4 regions of the Pantoea sp. XAF26B01_ASV70 genome follow, and region 1 is predicted to be linked to each of the others. Evidence: riboswitches for the same ligand, from Rfam matches in the RefSeq annotation. Region 1 holds a riboswitch; each other region holds the start of a gene.

What was found. A riboswitch is a leader RNA that binds a small molecule or an ion and turns the genes downstream of it on or off. The one in region 1 is predicted to bind thiamine pyrophosphate.
Region 2: linked by a shared signal. The riboswitch ahead of thiC (phosphomethylpyrimidine synthase ThiC) and the one ahead of ACX8ZY_RS19930 (TenA family protein) in region 1 are both predicted to bind thiamine pyrophosphate.
Region 3: linked by a shared signal. The riboswitch ahead of ACX8ZY_RS21350 (FAD-dependent oxidoreductase) and the one ahead of ACX8ZY_RS19930 (TenA family protein) in region 1 are both predicted to bind thiamine pyrophosphate.
Region 4: linked by a shared signal. The riboswitch ahead of thiB (thiamine ABC transporter substrate binding subunit) and the one ahead of ACX8ZY_RS19930 (TenA family protein) in region 1 are both predicted to bind thiamine pyrophosphate.

Annotation. Positions count from the first base shown of each region.
Region 1 covers NZ_JBTNCJ010000002.1:88,374-93,548, forward strand. Annotated here, with positions in the region: gene ACX8ZY_RS19915 (ABC transporter substrate-binding protein) at 1-337, opposite strand, end outside; gene ACX8ZY_RS19920 (ABC transporter permease) at 361-1,122, opposite strand; gene ACX8ZY_RS19925 (ABC transporter ATP-binding protein) at 1,119-1,859, opposite strand; gene ACX8ZY_RS19930 (TenA family protein) at 1,856-2,557, opposite strand; TPP riboswitch at 2,626-2,728, opposite strand; gene ACX8ZY_RS19935 (6-phospho-beta-glucosidase) at 2,835-4,265, opposite strand; gene ascF (PTS cellobiose/arbutin/salicin transporter subunit IIBC) at 4,302-5,175, opposite strand, start outside.
Region 2 covers NZ_CM137251.1:3,943,978-3,949,152, forward strand. Annotated here, with positions in the region: gene nfi (deoxyribonuclease V) at 1-394, opposite strand, end outside; gene hemE (uroporphyrinogen decarboxylase) at 397-1,464, opposite strand; gene nudC (NAD(+) diphosphatase) at 1,505-2,275, opposite strand; gene ACX8ZY_RS18640 (Rsd/AlgQ family anti-sigma factor) at 2,365-2,871, shown strand; TPP riboswitch at 3,024-3,124, shown strand; gene thiC (phosphomethylpyrimidine synthase ThiC) at 3,212-5,134, shown strand; gene thiE (thiamine phosphate synthase) at 5,137-5,175, shown strand, end outside.
Region 3 covers NZ_JBTNCJ010000002.1:390,082-395,256, reverse strand. Annotated here, with positions in the region: gene ACX8ZY_RS21365 (alkene reductase) at 1-973, shown strand, start outside; gene ACX8ZY_RS21360 (ArsR/SmtB family transcription factor) at 990-1,304, shown strand; gene ACX8ZY_RS21355 (cysteine hydrolase family protein) at 1,550-2,095, shown strand; TPP riboswitch at 2,159-2,278, shown strand; gene ACX8ZY_RS21350 (FAD-dependent oxidoreductase) at 2,410-3,348, shown strand; gene thiS (sulfur carrier protein ThiS) at 3,338-3,535, shown strand; gene ACX8ZY_RS21340 (thiazole synthase) at 3,538-4,296, shown strand; gene ACX8ZY_RS21335 (HesA/MoeB/ThiF family protein) at 4,306-5,175, shown strand, end outside.
Region 4 covers NZ_CM137251.1:3,508,416-3,513,590, forward strand. Annotated here, with positions in the region: gene sgrR (HTH-type transcriptional regulator SgrR) at 202-1,863, shown strand; TPP riboswitch at 1,899-2,001, shown strand; gene thiB (thiamine ABC transporter substrate binding subunit) at 2,048-3,034, shown strand; gene thiP (thiamine/thiamine pyrophosphate ABC transporter permease ThiP) at 3,010-4,620, shown strand; gene thiQ (thiamine ABC transporter ATP-binding protein ThiQ) at 4,604-5,175, shown strand, end outside.

The sequences.
Region 1 (5,175 bases):
ACGTCATCAGCGTATTCAGCGGACTGTTAATCAACGTCCCCACACGCATCAAGGGCAATCCCTGATCGGCGAAGAAATGCAGCTGCGGCTGATAGGTAATCGCTAAGTCCGCCTGCTTTGCTGCCACCAGACGCGGCGGCAGCGCCGGATCGGAAGGCGGCACAATGTTAACCTCCAGCCCTTCTGCCGCAAACGCGCCGGTCTGCTGGGCCACCATAATGGGTGCGTGATCGGGATTGATATACCAGTCGAGCACCAGTGTCAGTTTCTCCATCGCCTGAGCCTGTGTGGCTAAGGTGGCGCTGAACAGCAGGGTAAACAGAGGCATTTTTGTCATGGGTTTTCTCATTGGTATGGTCATTAATGTGTCTCGGGTGCCCAGGTAATCAGGCGGCGTAGCAGGATGTCGAGGGTCAGCCACAGGGCCAGCGTCATCAGCACCAGAATAAACAAGGCGGCGAAACAGAGGTCGCTCTGCATCCGGGCGTTGGCATTCAGCATCACGTAGCCCAGCCCTTCGGCCGAGCCGACCCATTCACCGATGATTGCGCCTATTGGCGCGACGGCTGCCGCCATCCGCAATCCTGAGCCCAGGGCGGGCAGCGCGGCTAACAGCCGGACATGGCGCAGTTGCGCTGCAGGTGATGCGCCCAGCGTGCGGGCCAGATCGAGATAGCCGGGCGTGACGCTACGCAGGCCATCAAAAAAGGCGGAGGTCACCGGGAAGAAGATTACGAGGACGGCCATCGCGACCTTTGCGCCCATGCCGAAACCAAACCAGAGCACCAGCAGCGGCGCCAGGGCAAAAACCGGAATCGCCTGGCTGGTGATCACCAGCGGCATCATCCAGCGCTGCAGCCACGGTGAAAAGGTCATACCCAGCGCCAGCACGCTCCCAAGCAGCACGCCGAGGGCCATGCCGCTGACGATCTCGGTCAGGGTAATCAAAGTGTGATGGCCGAGATAACCTGCGTTTTGCCACAGTGCGATGACGACCGCAGCGGGTGAGGGCAGCAGAAAGGCCGGAACCGAAGTCAGCGTGGCGAGCCACCACAGCGCAATTAGTCCGGCAAACAGCATCACTCCACGGTGAAGACCGGCAAAACCTTTGTGTAATCTCATCCCGCTATCCTGCTCAGCTGCTTCAGCAATGCGGCCTGACTCTGCATTACCTGTATGTCGTCTGCAGCCCGCGGTGGCTGGCCCGCCAGGGGCGGGCAGGTTTCAATTCCCGCAGAACCGATCACCAGCATGTGGTGACTGAGCCGACTGGCTTCAGCGGCGTCATGGGTAATCAGCAGCACGGTGTGTCCGACCAGCACTTCTGCGGCCAGCGTCTGGATCTGAGCGCGGGTGAGTGCATCCAGTGCGGAGAAGGGCTCATCCATCAGCACAACGGGCTGACGGGTGTAGAGGGTGCGGGCCAGCGCGGCGCGCTGACGCATCCCGCCGGAAAGTGTCGCGGGTCGCGCGTTTGCAGAATGGCTAAGACCTACCCGCATCAGCAGATGCTGCGCCCAGTCGCGATCGGCGCTTTCACCTTTCAGGCGACTGGCGAGGCAGACATTTTGTTCAACCGTCAGCCATGGATAGAGCAGATCCTGTTGCCCCATCCAGGCGATGCGTCCGGTCAGTGGCAGGCCGTCGCTGCCGCTGACCTGCCCGGCGGTGGGTGGCGTCAGACCAGCAATAACCCGCATCAGGCTGCTTTTTCCGACGCCGCTGGCACCCAGTAAAGCGGTAAAAGCACCGCCCGCGATCTCCAGATCAAGCTGGCTGAAGAGTGGCTGCTGGCCATAATTCAGGCTGAGCTGGCGAATTGAAATGCCTGGCGGCACCGGACTGCACGGCAGGTTCATGAGCTGATCCGCTGGGCGGCAGCATGGTTGAGACCCATCTGCCAGAAAGCGGCTTCCAGCCGGGTTGCAGTGGTGAAGATCGCCTCCAGCGGGTGAAACCGGTGTTCACCGGCACGCTGCCGGGCCAGGGTTTCAAACAGTGAAAGTGAGGAGCGAACGCCAGCCAGATAGGCTTCGTCGCCGTAATTTTCTATCCATGCCGCGTAAGGATTCCCCTCAAAGCGGGTTGCGGGATCATGCAGTAGTGTCAGGCCAATTTCAGCGTAACCGGCAACGCACGGCATCAGCGCGGTCAGCAGCTCCAGCGCATCCCCGGTGTGACCCACGTCCAGCACGTAGCGGGTGTAGTTGAGCGTTTCCACGGCTTCGGGTTCACTCGCCATAGCCGCCTCGCTGATGCCCCATTGCTGGCAGTAAGCCTGGTGAAGTGGCAGTTCGCTGACGATAGCGTTAAGCGATGCCGTTGCGCTGCGTAAGGCTGCAGGCTCGGAAAGTTTGCTGATCAGCAGGCCCCAGGCACGGGCGAAGTGCAACAGAAACAGATAATCCTGGGTGAGATAGTGGCGGAAGGCGGCGGGTGGCAGGGTGCCCTGACCGAGTTGCCGCACAAAATCGTGCCCGATATAGGCGTGCCATTGACTGCCCGCCTGCTGGCGCAGACGACCATAAAAGCCGGTGTCGAAAAGCGGATGTGACATAGGATCTCCAGTAACAGGGAGATCCGGGCATACGGTCTGGAACAGGGAATGTTGCAGGAGATGACGCAGAAAATCTGCCGACCCGTCCCTTCGCTGGCATGACCCAGATCAGGTTCAAAGGGTTCGGCTTACGCCATCTCAGCCCATTACAGGACACCCCTCGGAGACATTGGTTATACGATAATTACTGCCGGAGTACAACGGCAGTAATAAGCGTTCTGTTCCGGCGTTGCTGTCGCGCCAGTAACAGCATGACGATAGATTTTAAGTGACGTTGTCACTCAAGATCCGCACCATTACTGGCAATGACTTTTTTGTACCACCAGAAGGATTTCTTCCGCGTGCGCGCCAGCGTGCCGTTACCCAGGTCGTCGCGGTCAACATAGACAAATCCGTAGCGCTTGCTCATTTCACCCGTTGAGGCGGCAACCAGATCGATACAGCCCCAGCTGGTGTAACCCATCACTGGCACGCCATCCTCGATCGCGTCGCCCATGGCGCGGATATGTTCGCGCAGATAGCTGATGCGGTAATCATCGTTGATCTCGCCATTTGATTCGATCTCATCGCGCGCGCCCAGGCCATTCTCCACCAGAAACAGCGGCTTCTGATAGCGGTCATACATCATATTCATCGTGATGCGTAAGCCGAGCGGATCGATACCCCAGCCCCACTCACTGCGCGGTACATGCGGATTGGTCAGGGATTTCACCACATTGGCGGCGCTGCTGTTCTGCTCATTCATCTCTGCCGAGGCGCAACGTGAGGCGTAATAGCTGAACGAGACAAAATCGACGCTGTTTTTCAGAATGTCGGCATCGCCGTCAGCGATCTCAAGCGTCACACCTTTTTCACGGAACACGCGCGCGGCGTAGGCCGGATAGGCCCCACGCGCCTGCACATCAATAAAGAACAGGTTTTCGCGATCCTTTTCCAGCGCAGCCCAGACATCTTCCGGCTTGCTCGACCAGGGATAGAAGTTGCCGCCTGCCAGCATGCAGCCGACCTGGTTCATCGGATTTACTTCATGCGCGATGCGCGTTACCAGCGCGCTGGCGACCAGTTCATGATGGGCCGCCTGATACTTTACCTGATCCTTGTTCTCACCGGGTTCGAACACCAGACCGGCGCCGGAAAACGGGCTGTGCAGCAGGATATTAATCTCATTGAAGGTCAGCCAGTATTTCACCAGGCCATCAAACGCCTCAAAGCAGCTGCGGGCATAGCGGGCAAAAAAGTCGACCATTTTGCGATTGCGCCACGAGCCATATTCAGTCACCAGATGCATCGGCACATCAAAGTGACAGAGCGTGACCAGCGGTTCGATATTATATTTCCGGCACTCCTCAAAGACCGCGCGGTAAAAGGCGATGCCTTGCGGATTGGGCGTCAGTTCATCGCCATTGGGATAGAGACGGCTCCACGCAATCGACGTGCGGAACACGCTGAACCCCATCTCCGCCATCAGCGCAATGTCTTCCGGATAGCGGTGATAAAAATCGATGGCTTCATGGCTGGGATAAAATTCATCGTCACGCAGGGTAAAACGCTTTTCCAGACCGAGTTTGACCGGCATACGGTGCGGGCCATGTGGAATCATGTCGACGGTGGTTAAGCCCTTTCCGCCTTCACGAAAGCCGCCTTCACTCTGGTTGGCGGCCAGTGCGCCGCCCCATAAAAATCCTTGCGGAAACCTTGAATCAGACATGCAATCCTCTTTTCCGGGTCAGCGTGACCCTTTCCTTTAGTGGCTATTAATCGCGTTAGCGCGTTCGGTAACGGGCGCAGGTTGCGTTGCGCTTTCGGGTGCGGTTTTGGTTTCGGGTTCGGTTTCAGGAATATCTTCAAAACCTAACAGCAGCGTCAGCACAAATGACAGCACCACAGACAACACCATGACCGCACCGACCCAGACAATACTCATGGGATTGGTGGGATCGAAGAACTGTACGCTGGTAAACAGGCCGGGAGAGGCCATGGAGTGGCTGGCCAGCCCGCCAATGCCCGCGACCGCGCCGCAGATAAAACCACTGATCAGACAGGCGATCAGCGGTCGTTTTAAGCGGACCGCAACGCCATAGAGCGCCGGTTCTGAAATGCCGGCAATAATCGCTGATGCCGCCGCTGCCAGCGCGGTCTGGCGCAGTTCACGGTTTTTGGTCCGGAACGCCACCGCCAGCGACGATCCCCCCAGCGAGAGGTTGGCACCAATCTCTGACGGCATCACCATGCCCTCTTTGCCGGTTTCGGCAATGGTCTGGATGATGGTGGGGGTGAACACCCGATGCATCCCGGTCATCACCAGCAGCGGCCAGATTGCGCCCATAATCGCGACGGAAAGCCAGCCAAGATAGCCATGCACGGTGTAGACCAGCGCGGAGATGCCGCTGCCGATCCAGATACCAATCGGACCAATCAGCACAATCGCGATGGGTGCCGCAATCAGCACAATCAGCATCGGTTTCAGGAAGTTTTTAGTGACGGCAGGGGTAATACGATCCACGCCGCGCTCGATGTGCGACAGGATCCAGGTCATCACCAGCGCCGGGATCACCGTATAGGTATATTTCACCGCGGTCACCGGGATGTAAGCAAATTCCACCGCCTGACCCTGTGCC
Region 2 (5,175 bases), on a different replicon from region 1:
TCGCGACACCAATGGTGGGCACATCGACCAGCAGGCCAAAATGTGACGCGACGCCAAGTCGTCGTGGATGCGAAATACCATGTCCATCCACAAACAGCAGGTCCGGCTTTTGCTCCAGCATCTGCCAGGCGGCCATCAGCGCTGGATATTCACGGAATGAGAGAAAGCCCGGAATATAAGGCATGGTGGTCTCAACGCGTGCGATGCGGTGCTCCACCAGCTTTAAGGAGGGATACTCCAGTATCACCATCGCCGCCCGGGTGATGGTGCCTTCCTGCTCAAATCCAACGTCCGCCCCGCCGATAAAGCGGGGTGGCAGCACATCAAAGTCATCTTCACGCACCACATCAGCGGCGCGTTGTAACTGCTCAGCGCGAAGTGCGGCAATATCCATGATTACTCCTGATGCCAGGGACGTGATAAACGGTGTACCGCCTCAACAAAGACGCCCGCATTTTCCGGTGGCACATCCAGATGAATACCATGCCCCAGATTAAAGACATGCCCGGTGCCCGAGCCAAAGCGCTCCAGGATCCCAGCCACTTCCTGTTCGATACGCTCAGGTGCCGCATAGAGCATAGAAGGATCCATGTTGCCCTGCAGGGCGACTTTGTCGCCCACGCGACGGCGTGCGTCATCAATATCGGTGGTCCAGTCGAGACCCAGCGCGTCACAACCGGTGGCGGCCATCGCTTCCAGCCACTGTCCGCCGCCTTTGGTGAAGAGCGTCACCGGCACGCGGCGACCGTCGTTTTCACGCAGCAGGCCATCGACAATTTTGTGCATGTAATGGAGTGAGAATTCGCGGTAATCACGACCGGTCAGCACGCCGCCCCAGGTATCAAATACCATAACGGACTGCGCACCGGCGCGGATCTGAGCATTGAGATAGAGGATGACGCTGTCGGCCAGCTTATCCAGCATCGCGTGGAGCGTAGCGGGATCGGCATACATCATCTTCTTAATTTTGGTAAACGCCTTGCTGCTCCCGCCTTCCACCATATAGGTGGCCAGCGTCCACGGACTGCCAGAGAAGCCAATCAGCGGCAGGTCGCCGTTCAGGTTCTTACGGATGGTACGGACAGCATTCATCACATAGCCCAGCTCCATTTCGGGATCGGGCACCGGTAAACGCTCAACGTCAGCGCGACAGGTCACAGGGTTTGAGAAACGCGGGCCTTCGCCGGTTTCAAAGTAGAGACCCAGTCCCATCGCATCCGGAATGGTCAGGATGTCACTGAAGAGGATGGCGGCATCCAGCGGATAACGGCGCAGCGGCTGCAGGGTGACTTCACAGGCCAGCTCGGCGTTTTTACACAGCGACATAAAGTCACCCGCCTGGGCGCGTGTCGCTTTGTACTCCGGCAAATAGCGCCCGGCTTGTCGCATCATCCAGACCGGCGTGACATCAACCGGCTGACGTAACAGGGCACGCAAATAACGATCGTTCTTCAGTTCACTCATCTCAACACTCTCTCAATAACAGGCGTGTAGTGTAGCACTTTCACACTTCGGCGCGGCACAGAGCGACGGTATCTTCAATCAGGCGGCGCGCCACGGTGCCTGGCGGTGGCAGCAACGGCAGCTCATCAAAACGGAACCAGGCCGCATCCAGCAGCTCTTTACCATCGTGCTGCAGATCGCCGCTGTCATACTCCGCCATAAAGGCTGTCATCAGCGATTGCGGGAAGGGCCACGGCTGGGAGGTAACGTAACGGACGTTTTTGACGCGGATATTGCTCTCTTCCATCACTTCGCGGGCAACGGCCTGCTCCAGCGTCTCGCCCACCTCCACAAAACCCGCCAGCACGGTGTAGACCTTGTTGCGATGGCGGGCATGATTCGCCAGCAGGATTTCATCACCGCGACGGATAGCCACAATGATGCAGGGTGCGATCTGCGGATAGTAACGCTCGCGACAATGGCTGCAGAGACAGGCAAATTCATGTTTGCTTTGGTGCATTTCATGGCCGCAATAGCCGCACCAGCGATGAGAACGGTAGAATTCCGCCAGTTGCACACCGCGACCCACCAGCTGAAACAGCGCCACATCCTGATCGATCAGCTGTCGTACTGAGAACATATCGGCAGAACGCGGCTCACAAATCAGCCAGACTTTTTCGCCCTGCCACTCACCGATGGTCCGGGCTTTACTACCGGTCAAACCAAATTTTTCGGCGTTTCCGTGGGGTAAATCACCTTGTGGTAACCAAAGTTTCTGTTCATGGCTGACAATCCACCATCCAGCGTCTACGCTTGAGATTTCGCATTGCATTTATTTCGTCATCCTTAGCGTCAACTCGCACGCTGAAGTCCTGATGTTAAGTGTGTAGATAAACAACTATAACTCACATGGAGTTAGATATGCTTAACCAGTTAGACGTCCTGGCTGAACGCGTAGGTGGCAGTAATGAACTGGTCGATTCGTGGCTTGAAGCCCGTCGTCAGCTACTGGTGACCTATTATCACCTGGTCGGACTTAAACCAAACAAAGAGGCGCTGACGCGTCTTGATGAGCAGGCTCTGGACAACTTCTGTCACGGTCTGGTCGATTATCTTTCTGCGGGTCACTTCAGTATCTATGAACGCGTGATCAGTGAAATGAGTGGCGACAGCCCGATGATTGCCGCCGCACAGATCTATCCACCGCTGGAAGCCAATACTGAGCGTCTGATGCAGCTGTATGACGGCCACCTGCAGCAGGCAATCGACGACGAGAACTGCATGACCTTCCAGCAGGCACTCTCCGAAGTGGGTGAAGTGCTGGAAGCACGCTTTACGCTGGAAGATAAGCTGATCCAGCTGGCATGGGATAACCAGCTTGTCCCCCCGCCGGTTGCCAATGACAGCCATATCGCGCGTCCGGCTTAATCATCATCTCCGGCAAAGGGGTTGAGATTATCCCGTAGCCCTTTTATGCTGAACAGGTTCTGAGGAGAGTGCTCCAAAGAACCTTTTTGATTTTTGCTTTGAAATATAAGGTTTTTACATCTGGCTCTGTTATCAGACACCAGCGTAAAAACAGCTTCTTGTCGGAGTGCCCAGTTGGGCTGAGACCGTTAATTCGGGATCCGCGGAACCTGATCAGGTTAGAACCTGCGAAGGGAACAAGAGTAAATATTCTCTGTATGCCAGCATGCTAACGCTGTCTATACGGTTACTCCTTCCGAACTCCGGACAAGCATCGTTCCCCCTTAACAGGATGATTGCTATGTCTGACCAAAAAACAACCCGTCGTGAACAGCGTGCCCAGGCGCAGGAATTTATTGATTCCCTGCAAAGCGGCAGTGCATTTCCCCAGTCCCGCCGCATCTGGATTACCGGCAGCCGCGAGGATATTCGCGTTCCCATGCGTGAAATCGTGCTAAGCCCGACTCACATCGGCGGCAGCAAAGAACAGCCTCTCTATGAGCAGAACGAAGCGGTACCGGTCTATGACACGGCGGGTGCCTATGGCGATCCCGCGGCACAGATCGATGTTCATCGGGGCCTGGAAAAGCTGCGCGCCCGCTGGATTGCTGAACGCGACGACAGCGAACTTCTCGAACAGAACAGCTCGGGTTATACCCAGCAGCGGCTGGCTGACGAGGGGCTGGATCATCTGCGTTTCGATCAACTGCCGACACCGCGCCGTGCCCGCGCAGGCTGCTGCGTCACGCAATTGCACTATGCCCGCCAGGGGATCATCACCCCGGAGATGGAATTTATCGCACTGCGGGAAAACATGGGCCGTGAGCGAATCCGCAGTGAGGTATTGCTGCAACAGCATCCCGGCCACAGTTTTGGCGCGCATCTGCCAGCCAGTATCACGCCCGAGTTTGTGCGTCAGGAGGTCGCTGCCGGACGCGCCATTATCCCTGCCAATATCAATCACCCTGAATCGGAGCCGATGATCATTGGCCGCAACTTTCTGGTTAAGGTCAATGCCAACATCGGTAACTCGGCGGTGACCTCTTCTATTGAGGAAGAGGTGGAAAAACTGGTCTGGTCGACTCGCTGGGGTGCCGATACGGTGATGGATCTCTCTACCGGTCGTTATATTCATGAAACGCGCGAATGGATTTTGCGAAACAGCCCGGTGCCAATCGGTACAGTGCCGATTTATCAGGCGCTGGAAAAAGTGAATGGCGTGGCCGAGGCGCTGAACTGGGAAATATTCCGCGATACGCTGCTTGAGCAGGCGGAACAGGGTGTCGATTACTTCACTATCCACGCTGGCGTGCTGCTGCGTTATGTCCCGATGACGGCGAAACGTCTGACCGGGATTGTATCGCGGGGTGGATCTATCATGGCGAAATGGTGCCTGTCGCATCATCAGGAGAGCTTCCTGTATCAGCACTTCCGGGAGATTTGTGAAATCTGCGCCGCCTATGATGTCTCCCTGTCGCTGGGCGATGGCCTTCGTCCGGGTTCCATTCAGGATGCCAACGATGAGGCGCAGTTTGCCGAACTGCGTACCCTGGGCGAACTGACCCGTATTGCCTGGGAATATGACGTTCAGGTCATGATTGAAGGCCCGGGGCACGTCCCGATGCATATGATCCGCCGCAACATGACCGAACAGCTCGACCTGTGCGATGAAGCCCCCTTCTACACCCTTGGCCCGCTGACCACCGACATCGCGCCCGGCTATGACCATTTCACCTCCGGTATCGGTGCTGCCATGATTGGCTGGTTTGGTTGCGCCATGTTGTGTTACGTCACGCCCAAAGAGCATCTGGGTCTGCCGAACAAAGAGGATGTGAAGCAGGGGTTGATCACCTACAAAATCGCGGCGCATGCCGCCGATCTGGCGAAAGGCCATCCGGGTGCGCAGATCCGTGATAACGCCATGTCCAAAGCGCGCTTTGAGTTCCGCTGGGAAGATCAGTTTAATCTGGCGCTGGATCCCCATACGGCGCGGGCTATGCATGATGAAACCCTGCCGCAGGAGTCGGGCAAAGTGGCCCATTTCTGCTCGATGTGTGGCCCTAAGTTCTGCTCGATGAAAATTTCCCAGGAGGTGCGCGAGTTCGCAGCACGTCAGGATACGCGCGCCGAGCCCGTTGAAGTGGGCATGGCGCAGATGTCAGACCGTTTTCGTCGGCGCGGCGGTGAGCTTTATCATCCCGCCGATGCCATTAAGGAGGAGTAACGATGCCCGCATTTCCCGCTACCGCCCCGCGCCTGGGGCTT
Region 3 (5,175 bases), 280 kb from region 1:
CGCGGGACTGATGATCACCGAAGGCACCCAGATTGAGCCTCGCGGGCAGGGCTATGCATGGACGCCGGGGATCCACAGCGAAGCGCAGATCGCCGGCTGGAAAAAGGTTACAGAGGCAGTACATCAGCAAGGGGCCACGATTTTCTGCCAGCTCTGGCATGTTGGCCGCGTGTCGCATAATGAACTGCAGCCGGGCAAGCAGGCACCCGTTGCCCCTTCAGCCATCGCAGCCGATAACGTCCGGGTATTTATTGAAACCGGGCCTGGCGCCGGCATATTGACCGCACCCAGCGAGCCACGCGCACTGACTACATCGGAAGTTAAAGAGATTGTAGAGCTTTACCGACGCGCGGCGGAGAATGCCAAAGCGGCCGGTTTCGACGGTGTGGAACTGCATTCCGCCAACGGTTATCTGATTAACCAGTTTATTTCTGAGCACACCAACTTCCGTACGGATGAATATGGCGGCTCTGCTGAGAATCGTCTGCGCTTCCTGCGAGAAGTCGTTGAGGCGGTCAGCTCAGTATTTGGCAGCCACCGCGTTGGCGTCAGATTTGCACCTCTGTTTACCAGTACCGACGAAGAGCGCGTCTATCTCGGCCTGGTTGAAAGTGATCCACACGCGACCTACATCCGCGCAGCAGCACTGCTGAACGAGCTGGAAGTTGGCTATCTCTCCATTGCTGAAGCCGACTGGGACAACAGCCCGGAGATGCCAGAGAGCTTCCGTGTCGCGCTGCGGGAAACATTCCGCTCTCCGATCATCTATTCGGGTCGCTACACGGCTGAAAAAGCGCAGCATGTGCTGGAAAAAGGCTGGGGCGATCTGTTTGGTTTTGGCCGCTCATTTATCGCTAATCCCGATTTGCCCGCGCGGATTAAATCAGGATATCCGCTGAATGAGGTCGATCACGCCTCCCTGTATGGCGGCACTGAGAAAGGCTATACTGACTATCCATTTTACCCATCCTGATATTCTGTGAGGCGGCATGTCCCCCGAAAATGCCCTGAAGTTACTGTCCAACCCGACCAGAGTGGCAGTGCTGAAGTGGCTTAAAAATCCTGACGAAGCGTTTGCGGGCTATACCCAGCTCTATCCCTTCGATCAGTATGGCGTTTGTGCCAGCCTCATACAGGACAAGGCGGGCTTATCACAGCCCGCCACCTCGTTATGCCTGAAAGCACTTCACAATGCGGGGCTGGTTGAAGCCAGCAAAGTCGGGAAATGGACTTACTATCGCCGCGCCGAACCGCGCATTCGTGAAATAACCGATGCGGTAACCCAATCGCTGCAGGCGCTTTAAAAGCGACGGCGTACAGGGTAATGTAGATGTCAGCACCATCCTTCTGAGGGTGACTTCACCGAACGCATTAACTCAGGGTCAGAAAATGTTTATGTCAGTTCTGTCTTTCACAACCGTCACCACCACCGCCTCTGGCGGCGGCGTGAGCGACTCTGTGACTGGCACCTGACACAACAGATTCTCACTCCCCGCCGAACCGGACGGGGAGCTGTTCTCCGTTCTTAAAAACTGAATGGAGACAGGTCATGGTTACATCTGAAAGTGCACTTTTAATTATCGACATGCAGCAGGGCCTTTTTAATGGTCCCGAGGCTCCCTTTGCCGCAAATTCGATCTTGTCGAATACCTCAATTCTCATTACTAAAGCCCGGGCTTCTGCCGTCCCCCTCTTTTTCGCACGCCATATCGGCCCGGATGATTCCCCTTTTAACGAGCAAAGCCCGCTGACGCGCCTGATCCCGGAATTGCAGGTTAACCCGCAGAGTGATGTCGTCTTCACCAAAAGATATCCCAGCTGTTTCAGGGATACTGGCCTGCAGCTTCAGCTGAAGCAAAAGGGCATTAAGCAACTGGTGATTGCGGGGATGAAAACAGAGTTCTGCGTTGATACTACCTGTCGGGCAGCCCCGGAGCTGGGTTTTAACGTCGTACTGATTTCCGATGCGCACACCACCGTCGATAATCCCCACCTCTCTGCGGAGAAGATTATTGCGCATCACAACCAGACGCTGGCGGGCCCCTTTGTGACGCTGGCAACCGCAACTGACTGGCATTTCGGTTCTGCCGGTTAAGTCCGATTTTCTTACCCGGTTCTATGCAGTCTGCTTGACGAAGCTGTCTGCTTAACTTACAACTAAATCCGTCAGGGGAGTCTCGCCAGAGAGACTGAGAGGCTAATAGCGCACCGCGCGGCTTAGCGACCCTTAGAACCTGACCCAGTTGATACTGGCGTAGGAAGACGGGTATCTCATCAGATACTTGCCGCAGGGGCGCATTCGCAACGTTCCTGCCTTTTCCCTCTGTATCACGGGTCTTCGTTAACGGATAACGAGGCCAAATTGAAATATCTCATCCTGAATCTTTCTTTTCCTGTCCGGTGGACACCATGAGCCGCTGGTCGGTGCTCGGCAGCGGCGTTGCCGGGCTTTGTGTCGCCACGCTGCTGCTGGAGCGGGGAGAAACGGTCGAAGTTATTACTCAGCCTGACTGCCGTGCGGCCTCGCACTGGGCGGGCGGCATGCTCGCGCCCTGGTGTGAAGCAGAAAGCGCACCGCCACAGGTGATCGAATGGGGCCAGCACGCGGCCAGATGGTGGGCGAAACGCGTTGATGGCGTGGAACAGCAGGGCACGCTGGTGGTTGCTCCGCCGCGTGACAGCCGCGAACTCACGCGCTTCGCCAGTATGACGCAGCAGCATCAGTGGGTCTCTCCCGGTGACATCGAACCCGCGCTGGAAAACCGCTTTGCCCGCGGCCTGTTTTTCGCCGCAGAGGCGCATCTCGATCCGCGCCGCGCCTTGCAGCAACTGCGCGACAAACTGCAACAGGCTGGCGTCCCCTTTCACAGTGGTAAACCCGGCGGCAAAATCATCGACTGCCGTGGCATCCACGCCACCGATCGGCAGCCCGCCCTGCGCGCCGTGCGGGGCGAAATGGTGATCCTGCACACATCCGACGTACAACTCTCCCGTCCTGTCCGGCTGCTGCACCCGCGCTTTCCCTGCTATCTGGTGCCGCGTGCCGGGGGCCACTTCATGCTGGGTGCCACCATGGTCGAAAGCCACGACAGCAGCCCGATCAGCGCCCGGGCGATGATGGAATTGCTCAGCGCCGCTTACAGCCTGCATCCGGCGCTTGCCGAAGCGCGGATCGTGGAGAGCGGCACCGGTCTGCGTCCTGCTTACCGGCAGAACCTGCCGGAAGTCCGCTACGAAAATGGCCGTTTCTCACTTAACGGCCTCTACCGCCACGGCTTTTTGCTGGCCCCGATCATGGCTGAAAAACTTATGCTGCAACTGACTCAGGAGATGACTCATGCGCGTTGAACTGAATGGACGCACGATTGAAACCGGCGCAACGACGCTGGCGGAGCTTATGGCGGAGCAGCAGATCGATCCGCGGACCGTCGCCACCGCGCTGAACGGGGAGTTTGTACCGCGTAGCCGCTATGCCAGCCAGCAACTTGAGGCGGGCAACCAGCTCGAAATCCTGTCACCGATGCAGGGAGGTTAACCATGTTCTATCAATTTACTCCGCAATCCCGATTTCTGCTCGGCACGGCCGGTTATCCGTCACCGGACATTCTGCATCAGGCGATCAACGCGTCAGGCGCGGAAATTATTACCGTCAGCCTGCGACGGGAAGGCAGTGAAGGCGGCGCTTTCCGCACGCTGCTGCAACAGCTCAACAAACGTATTCTGCCGAATACGGCGGGTTGCCACACGGTGAAAGAGGCGGTGACGACGGCGCAGATGGCGCGTGAACTGTTCGACACACCGTGGATCAAGCTGGAGGTGATTGGCCATGCCGACACGCTGCAGCCCGATCCTTTTGCCCTGGTTGAGGCCGCACGGATTCTCTGCGCTGACGGGTTCCAGGTGTTTCCCTACACTACGGAAGATCTGATTGTTGGCGAAAAATTGCTGGAAGCGGGCTGTGAAGTGCTGATGCCCTGGGGCGCGCCGATCGGCTCCGGCCAGGGACTGCGTAATATCGAGGGACTGCGCGCTATGCGTGCGTGGTTTAAAGATGTGCCGCTGATTATTGATGCGGGCATTGGCGCGCCTGGCCAGGCGGCTCAAGCAATGGAGATGGGTTTCGATGGCGTGCTGCTCAACACGGCGGTGGCAAAAGCGCGCGATCCGGTGCGTATGGCTGGAGCCTTTGCTGCTGCAATCCACGGCGGACACGAGGCGTTTCAGGCGGGATTGATGGAGCAGCGCGACATGGCGTCTGCTTCTACGCCTATTTTTGGTCTGGCACAATTCAGTTAAGGAGCAGCGATGGAGCGTTATCAGCGACAGACGATGTTGCCTGAGATTGGTGAAGCGGGGCAGCAGCGGCTGAGCAGGGCAAGGGTGCTGGTGGTGGGGGCGGGCGGGCTTAGTGCAATGCTGCTGCCGTTACTGGCAGGCGCGGGTGTGGGATTTATCCGTCTTTACGATGGCGATCGGGTTGAACTGCACAACCTCCACCGGCAGACGCTGTTTGGCGTCGACGATGTGGGTCAGCAGAAAGTATTTTGCGCTCAGCGTGCGCTGGCGCAGCGCAATCCTGACTGTCGCGTTGAGGCGCATCCTCACGCGCTAAGCGCCAGTCAACTGCCGCAGGCGCTGGAGGGGATCGATCTGGTGGTGGACGCGGCGGATAACTTCGCTATTACTTATCAGCTCTCCGATGCCTGTTATCCGGCAGGCCTGCCGCTGATCTGCGCCTCGGTGCTGGGACGCAAAGGCTATGTTGGCGGATTCTGTGGCGGTGCGCCTGGCTATCGCGCGCTGTTCCCGCAGCTGCCCACGGCCTCGGGTAACTGCAATACGGCAGGCGTAATGGGACCGGCGGTAGCGACGCTGGGCGCAATGCAGGCACAGATGGCGCTGAGCGTATTGTTAAAACTAACGCCATCGCCGCTCGGCTGCATGATCCACTGCGACTTTGTTGACTGGCATATCAGGCAGTTTCGTTTTGATGACGCACCTGAACCTGACGCGCCCGGCACACCCTTTATCGATCGGGCCATGCTGATGGAGGATGATTGCATAGTGGAGTTGCGCAGCCTGGAAGAGGCACCGGTCAGTGTGGCCGAGCAGGTGGTGCGAATTCTGCCGCAGCAGATAGCGGCCTGGCAACCGCCGGTCAATCAGCGTGTGGTT
Region 4 (5,175 bases), on a different replicon from region 1:
CGCGCAACATGAAAAAAGCCAGCAGAGATCATCTGCTGGCGGTGTAAATGCACCCTACTCAGAAAAGCACTCCGCTGAACAGCGAAGTCAGGGTCGAACGCCATTCAGTGCTGAATGCCTCCCGCTCTTCCCATAACGCAAAGTTTGCTCTTAAAATAGGGCAAGAAAAACAGAGCGCTTTTCACCGGGAGTTCCTCTTTTATGTCCTCATCACGTCTGAAGCAGCAGTTCATTCGCCTGTGGCAGAGCTGTCAGGGGCAAACGCAGGAGATTACCCTTAGCGAACTGGCTGACCTGCTGCACTGCTCGCGCCGCCATATGCGCAATCTGCTCAACCGGATGCAGGCCGCGGGCTGGCTGATCTGGCAGGCGGAAGCCGGACGCGGCAAGCGTTCACAGCTTACCTTCTGCTATACCGGACTGGCCCTGCAGCAGCAACGTGCCGAGGATTTGCTGGAGCAGGATCGCATCGATCAGCTGGTCCAGCTGGTGGGCGATAAAAATCAGGTACGGCAGATGATCGCCGCGCATCTGGGCCGCAGTTTCCGTCAGGGCAAGCATATCCTGCGGGTGCTCTACTATCGTCCGCTGCTCAATCTGCTGCCCGGTTCGCCGCTGCGGCGCTCCGAAACCCACATTGCGCGACAGATTTTCAACGGCCTGACGCGGATAAATGAGGAAAACGGGGAAATCGAGCCCGATATTGCGCACCACTGGCAGCAGACTTCCCCGCTTCACTGGCGCTTTTTTCTGCGTCCGGCGATTCGCTTTCATCACGGCAGAGAACTGGAAATGGAGGATGTGCTGGCCACGCTTGAGCGTCAGCGCCCTCATCCGCTCTTTTCCCATATCGAGCAGATCGACTCGCCCGCGCCCTGGACGCTGGATATCCGCTTAAGCCAGCCCGACGAGGGATTACCCTGGCTGCTGGGCAGCGTCAGTGCGATGATCCTGCCGCGCGAATGGCCGACGCTGCACGATTTTGCCCGCCAGCCGGTTGGCACCGGTCCTTACCGGGTGATCCGCAATCAGGAGAGTCAGCTGAAGATCGAAGCGTTTGATGACTATTTTGGTTTTCGCGCCCTGATTGATGATGTCTCTATCTGGGTACTGCCCGACATCAGCGATGAGCTGGTCTATGCCGGTGTCCGTCTGCAGGGCGATGGAGCCGATGAGGTTCAGGAGGAGAGCCGCCTTGAAGAGGGCTGCTACTATCTGCTGTTCGACCAGCGTTCAGAACAGGGACGCAACGAGGCGGTCCGGCGCTGGGTCAGCTACCTGTTTAATCCTATCGCCCTGCTCAATCACGCCGGTGTCGGCTACCAGCGCTACTGGTTTCCGGCATATGGCCTGCTGCCGCGCTGGCATCATCGGCGCGACCTGACGCCAGTGGAAAAACCGCCCGGCTTAACCCACCTGACGCTGACCTGGTACAGCCAGCACGTGGAGCATGAAGGCATCGCTAACGCGCTGCGTCCGCTGCTGGCAGAGCATGGCGTCACGCTGGAGACCCGCGAGATCAGCTACGAAAGCTGGTATCAGGGCGAAGCGGAAAGTGATATCTGGCTTGGCAGCGTAAACTTTACCCTGCCGCTGACTTACTCTCTGTTTGCGCAGCTTTATGAGATCCCGTTGCTGCATCACTGTCTGCCGATCGACTGGCACAGCGATGCGGCCCGCTGGCGCGAGAAAACGCTGCCGCTGGCCGAATGGAGTAAACAGTTAGTCGAAGAAGCGGGTCTTCATCCGCTGTTTCACCACTGGCTGCTGCTTGAAGGTCAGCGCAGCATGCGCGGCGTTCGGATGAATACGCTGGGCTGGTTTGATTTTAAATCCGCCTGGTTCGCGCCACCCGCGCTGTGAGGCTTTCGCCCCGGCGCTGAAATGACTAGAATGTGACGTTCTCAACGGGGTGCCGCCTGCCACCAGCAAGCAGCTGAGAGATACCCGTCGAACCTGATTCGGTTAATACCGACGTAGGGATTTGGGAGGCCTCTGTGCTCAGATCCTTTGCGACTCATCCCCTATTCTCCTGAAGGAGCGCAAAGTGTTAAACAAAGTTCTGCCGGTGCTGCTGTTACTCTCCGCCCCCGTTCTGGCGGCTAAGCCGGTTCTCACGGTCTACACCTACGACTCCTTCTCCGCTGACTGGGGCCCTGGCCCGGCGGTTAAAAAAGCCTTCGAGGCGCAGTGCAACTGCGAGCTGAAATTCGTCACGCTGGAAGATGGCGTGTCGCTGCTGAACCGCGTGCGCATGGAAGGAAAAAACAGCAAAGCCGATCTGGTACTGGGGCTGGATAACAATCTGGTACAGGCGGCGCAAAAAACCGGTCTGTTTGCCGAAAGTCAGGTCGATGCCTCGACATTAAAACTGCCCGGCGGCTGGCACAACACCACCTTCGTGCCGTTTGATTATGGCTACTTCGCGTTTGTCTATGACAAAACCCGGCTGAAGAATCCGCCAAAAAGCCTGAAAGAGCTGGTCGACAGCCCGGAAAAGTGGCGGGTGATCTACGAAGATCCCCGTACCAGCACCCCCGGCTTAGGTCTGCTGTTGTGGATGCAGAAAGTCTATGGCGATCAGGCACCGCAGGCGTGGCAAAAGCTGGCGCAGAAAACCGTGACGGTGACCAAAGGCTGGAGTGAAGCCTATGGCCTGTTCCTCAAGGGCGAAGGCGATCTGGTGCTGAGCTACACCACCTCACCGGCTTACCACATCATCGAAGAGAAAAAAGAGAACTATGCCGCCGCGCCGTTTGCAGAGGGCCACTATCTGCAGGTTGAAGTTGCCGCGCAGTTAGCCAGCAGCAAACAGCCGGCGCTGGCACAGCAATTCATGAAGTTTATGGTGTCACCCGACTTCCAGCGCACTATCCCGACCGGTAACTGGATGTACCCGGTAATCGACACGCCGCTGCCTGCCGGTTTTAGCGCGCTCACTGTGCCCGCCACCGCCCTGCAGTTCTCGCCGGAAGAGGTTGCCAGCCAGCGTTCAGGCTGGATCAGCCAGTGGCAACGCGCCGTCAGCCGCTGATGCCGCGCTGGCTTATCCCCGGTTCGCTCGCCACGCTGCTGTTAATCAGCGTGGCGCTGCTGGCCTTCGGTGCACTCTGGAGCGCCGCGCCAGAGAATGACTGGCGCAGCGTGCTGCAGGATGATTACCTGCATCACGTTATCGCCTTCTCTTTTGGTCAGGCGCTGCTCTCCGCGCTGTTGTCGCTGCTGCCAGCGGTGCCGCTGGCGCGCGCGCTCTATCGACGCCGTTTCCCTGGCCGTCAGCTGCTGCTGCGTCTGTGCGCCATGACCCTGGTGCTGCCGGTGCTGGTGGCGGTATTTGGTCTGCTCACCGTCTATGGTCGTGTCGGCTGGCTGGCGCAGCTGTGCCAGCTGGCAGGGATTGATTACCACTTCTCTCCCTACGGTCTGTCGGGCATTTTGCTGGCGCACGTCTTCTTTAACCTGCCGCTGGCGACCCGCCTGATGCTGCAGGCGCTGGAGAGCATTCCGGCGGAACAGCGTCAGCTGGCGGCACAGCTCGACCTGCGCGGCTGGCACCATTTTCGTCTGCTGGAGTGGCCATGGCTGCGGCGTCAGCTGCTGCCGACCGGCGCGCTGATCTTCATGCTCTGTTTCGCCAGCTTTGCTACCGTGCTCTCACTGGGCGGCGGCCCGCAGGCGACGACCATCGAGCTGGCGATTTTCCAGGCGCTGAGTTATGACTACGATCCGGGACGCGCTGCACTTCTGGCGCTGATCCAGCTTGGCTGCTGCATGACGCTGGTGCTGCTCAGCCAGCGCTTCAGCAAGGCCATTCCCGCCGGAACCAGCCAGCTGAACGGCTGGCGCGATCCGCAGGATTCGCGCGGGGCGCAGCTGGTTGATGCGCTGCTGATCCTGCTGGCGCTGATCCTGCTGCTGCCCCCGCTGGCGGCGGTCATCATCGATGGTCTGCACGGCGGACTGCGCGGCGCGCTGGCGCAGCCTGCTCTCTGGCAGGCGACGTTTACCTCATTGCGCATCGCCACCGGCGCCGGTCTGCTCTGTGTGGTGCTGACCATGATGCTGCTGTGGAGCAGTCGCGAGCTGCGCCTGCGTCAGCGCCCGGCGGCGGCAACCCTTATCGACACCAGCGGCATGCTGATTCTGGCGATGCCAGGCATCGTGCTCGCCACCGGCTTTTTCCTGCTGTTTAACGCCACCATTGGTCTGCCGGCGTCGGCGGACGGGCTGGTGATCTTCACCAATGCGCTGATCGCCATTCCCTATGCGCTGAAAGTGCTGGAGAACCCGATGCGTGACGTCGCGGAGCGTTACGGCAGACTCTGTGATTCGCTGGATATCCACGGCTGGAACCGGCTGCGGCTGATTGAACTGCGGGCGCTGAAACGTCCGCTGGCCCAGGCGCTGGCCTTTGCCTGCGTGCTGTCGATCGGTGATTTTGGCGTGGTGGCGCTGTTTGGTACTGCCGATTTCCGCACCCTGCCGTTCTACCTCTATCAACAGATCGGTGCCTATCGCGGTGCTGACGGTGCAGTGACCGCGCTGCTGCTGCTACTGCTCTGTTTGTTGCTGTTCACCCTGATGGAAAAATTACCAGGCCGCCATGCTGACACTGAATAACCTCACGTACCTTTATCAGCATCTGCCGATGCGCTTTAGTCTCAACGCCACCCGCGGCGAGCGCATCGCGATCCTCGGCCCCAGCGGGGCCGGTAAAAGCACCCTGCTGAGCCTGATTGCCGGTTTCCTGCCGGTAACACAGGGCACCCTGATGATTGACGGCCAGGAGCACACCCACAGCGTGCCGGCCAGACGGCCGGTTTCGATGCTGTTTCAGGAGAACAACCTGTTTCCGCACCTCAGCGTGCAGCAGAACATGGCGCTGGGATTGCACCCCGGACTGAAGCTGAGCGCCGGGCAGCGCCAGCAGCTTGCTGCGCTGGCCGATCAGGTGGGATTAGGCGATCTGCTGACGCGCCTGCCGGGCGAGCTGTCAGGCGGACAGCGACAGCGCGTGGCGCTGGCACGCTGTCTGCTGCGTGACCGTCCGGTGCTGCTGCTGGATGAGCCTTTTTCTGCGCTGGATCCCGCGCTGCGCGGAGAGATGCTGCAACTGGTGCGTTCGGTGTGTGAAGCGCGCAGCATCACGCTGCTGATGGTGTCGCACAGTCTGGA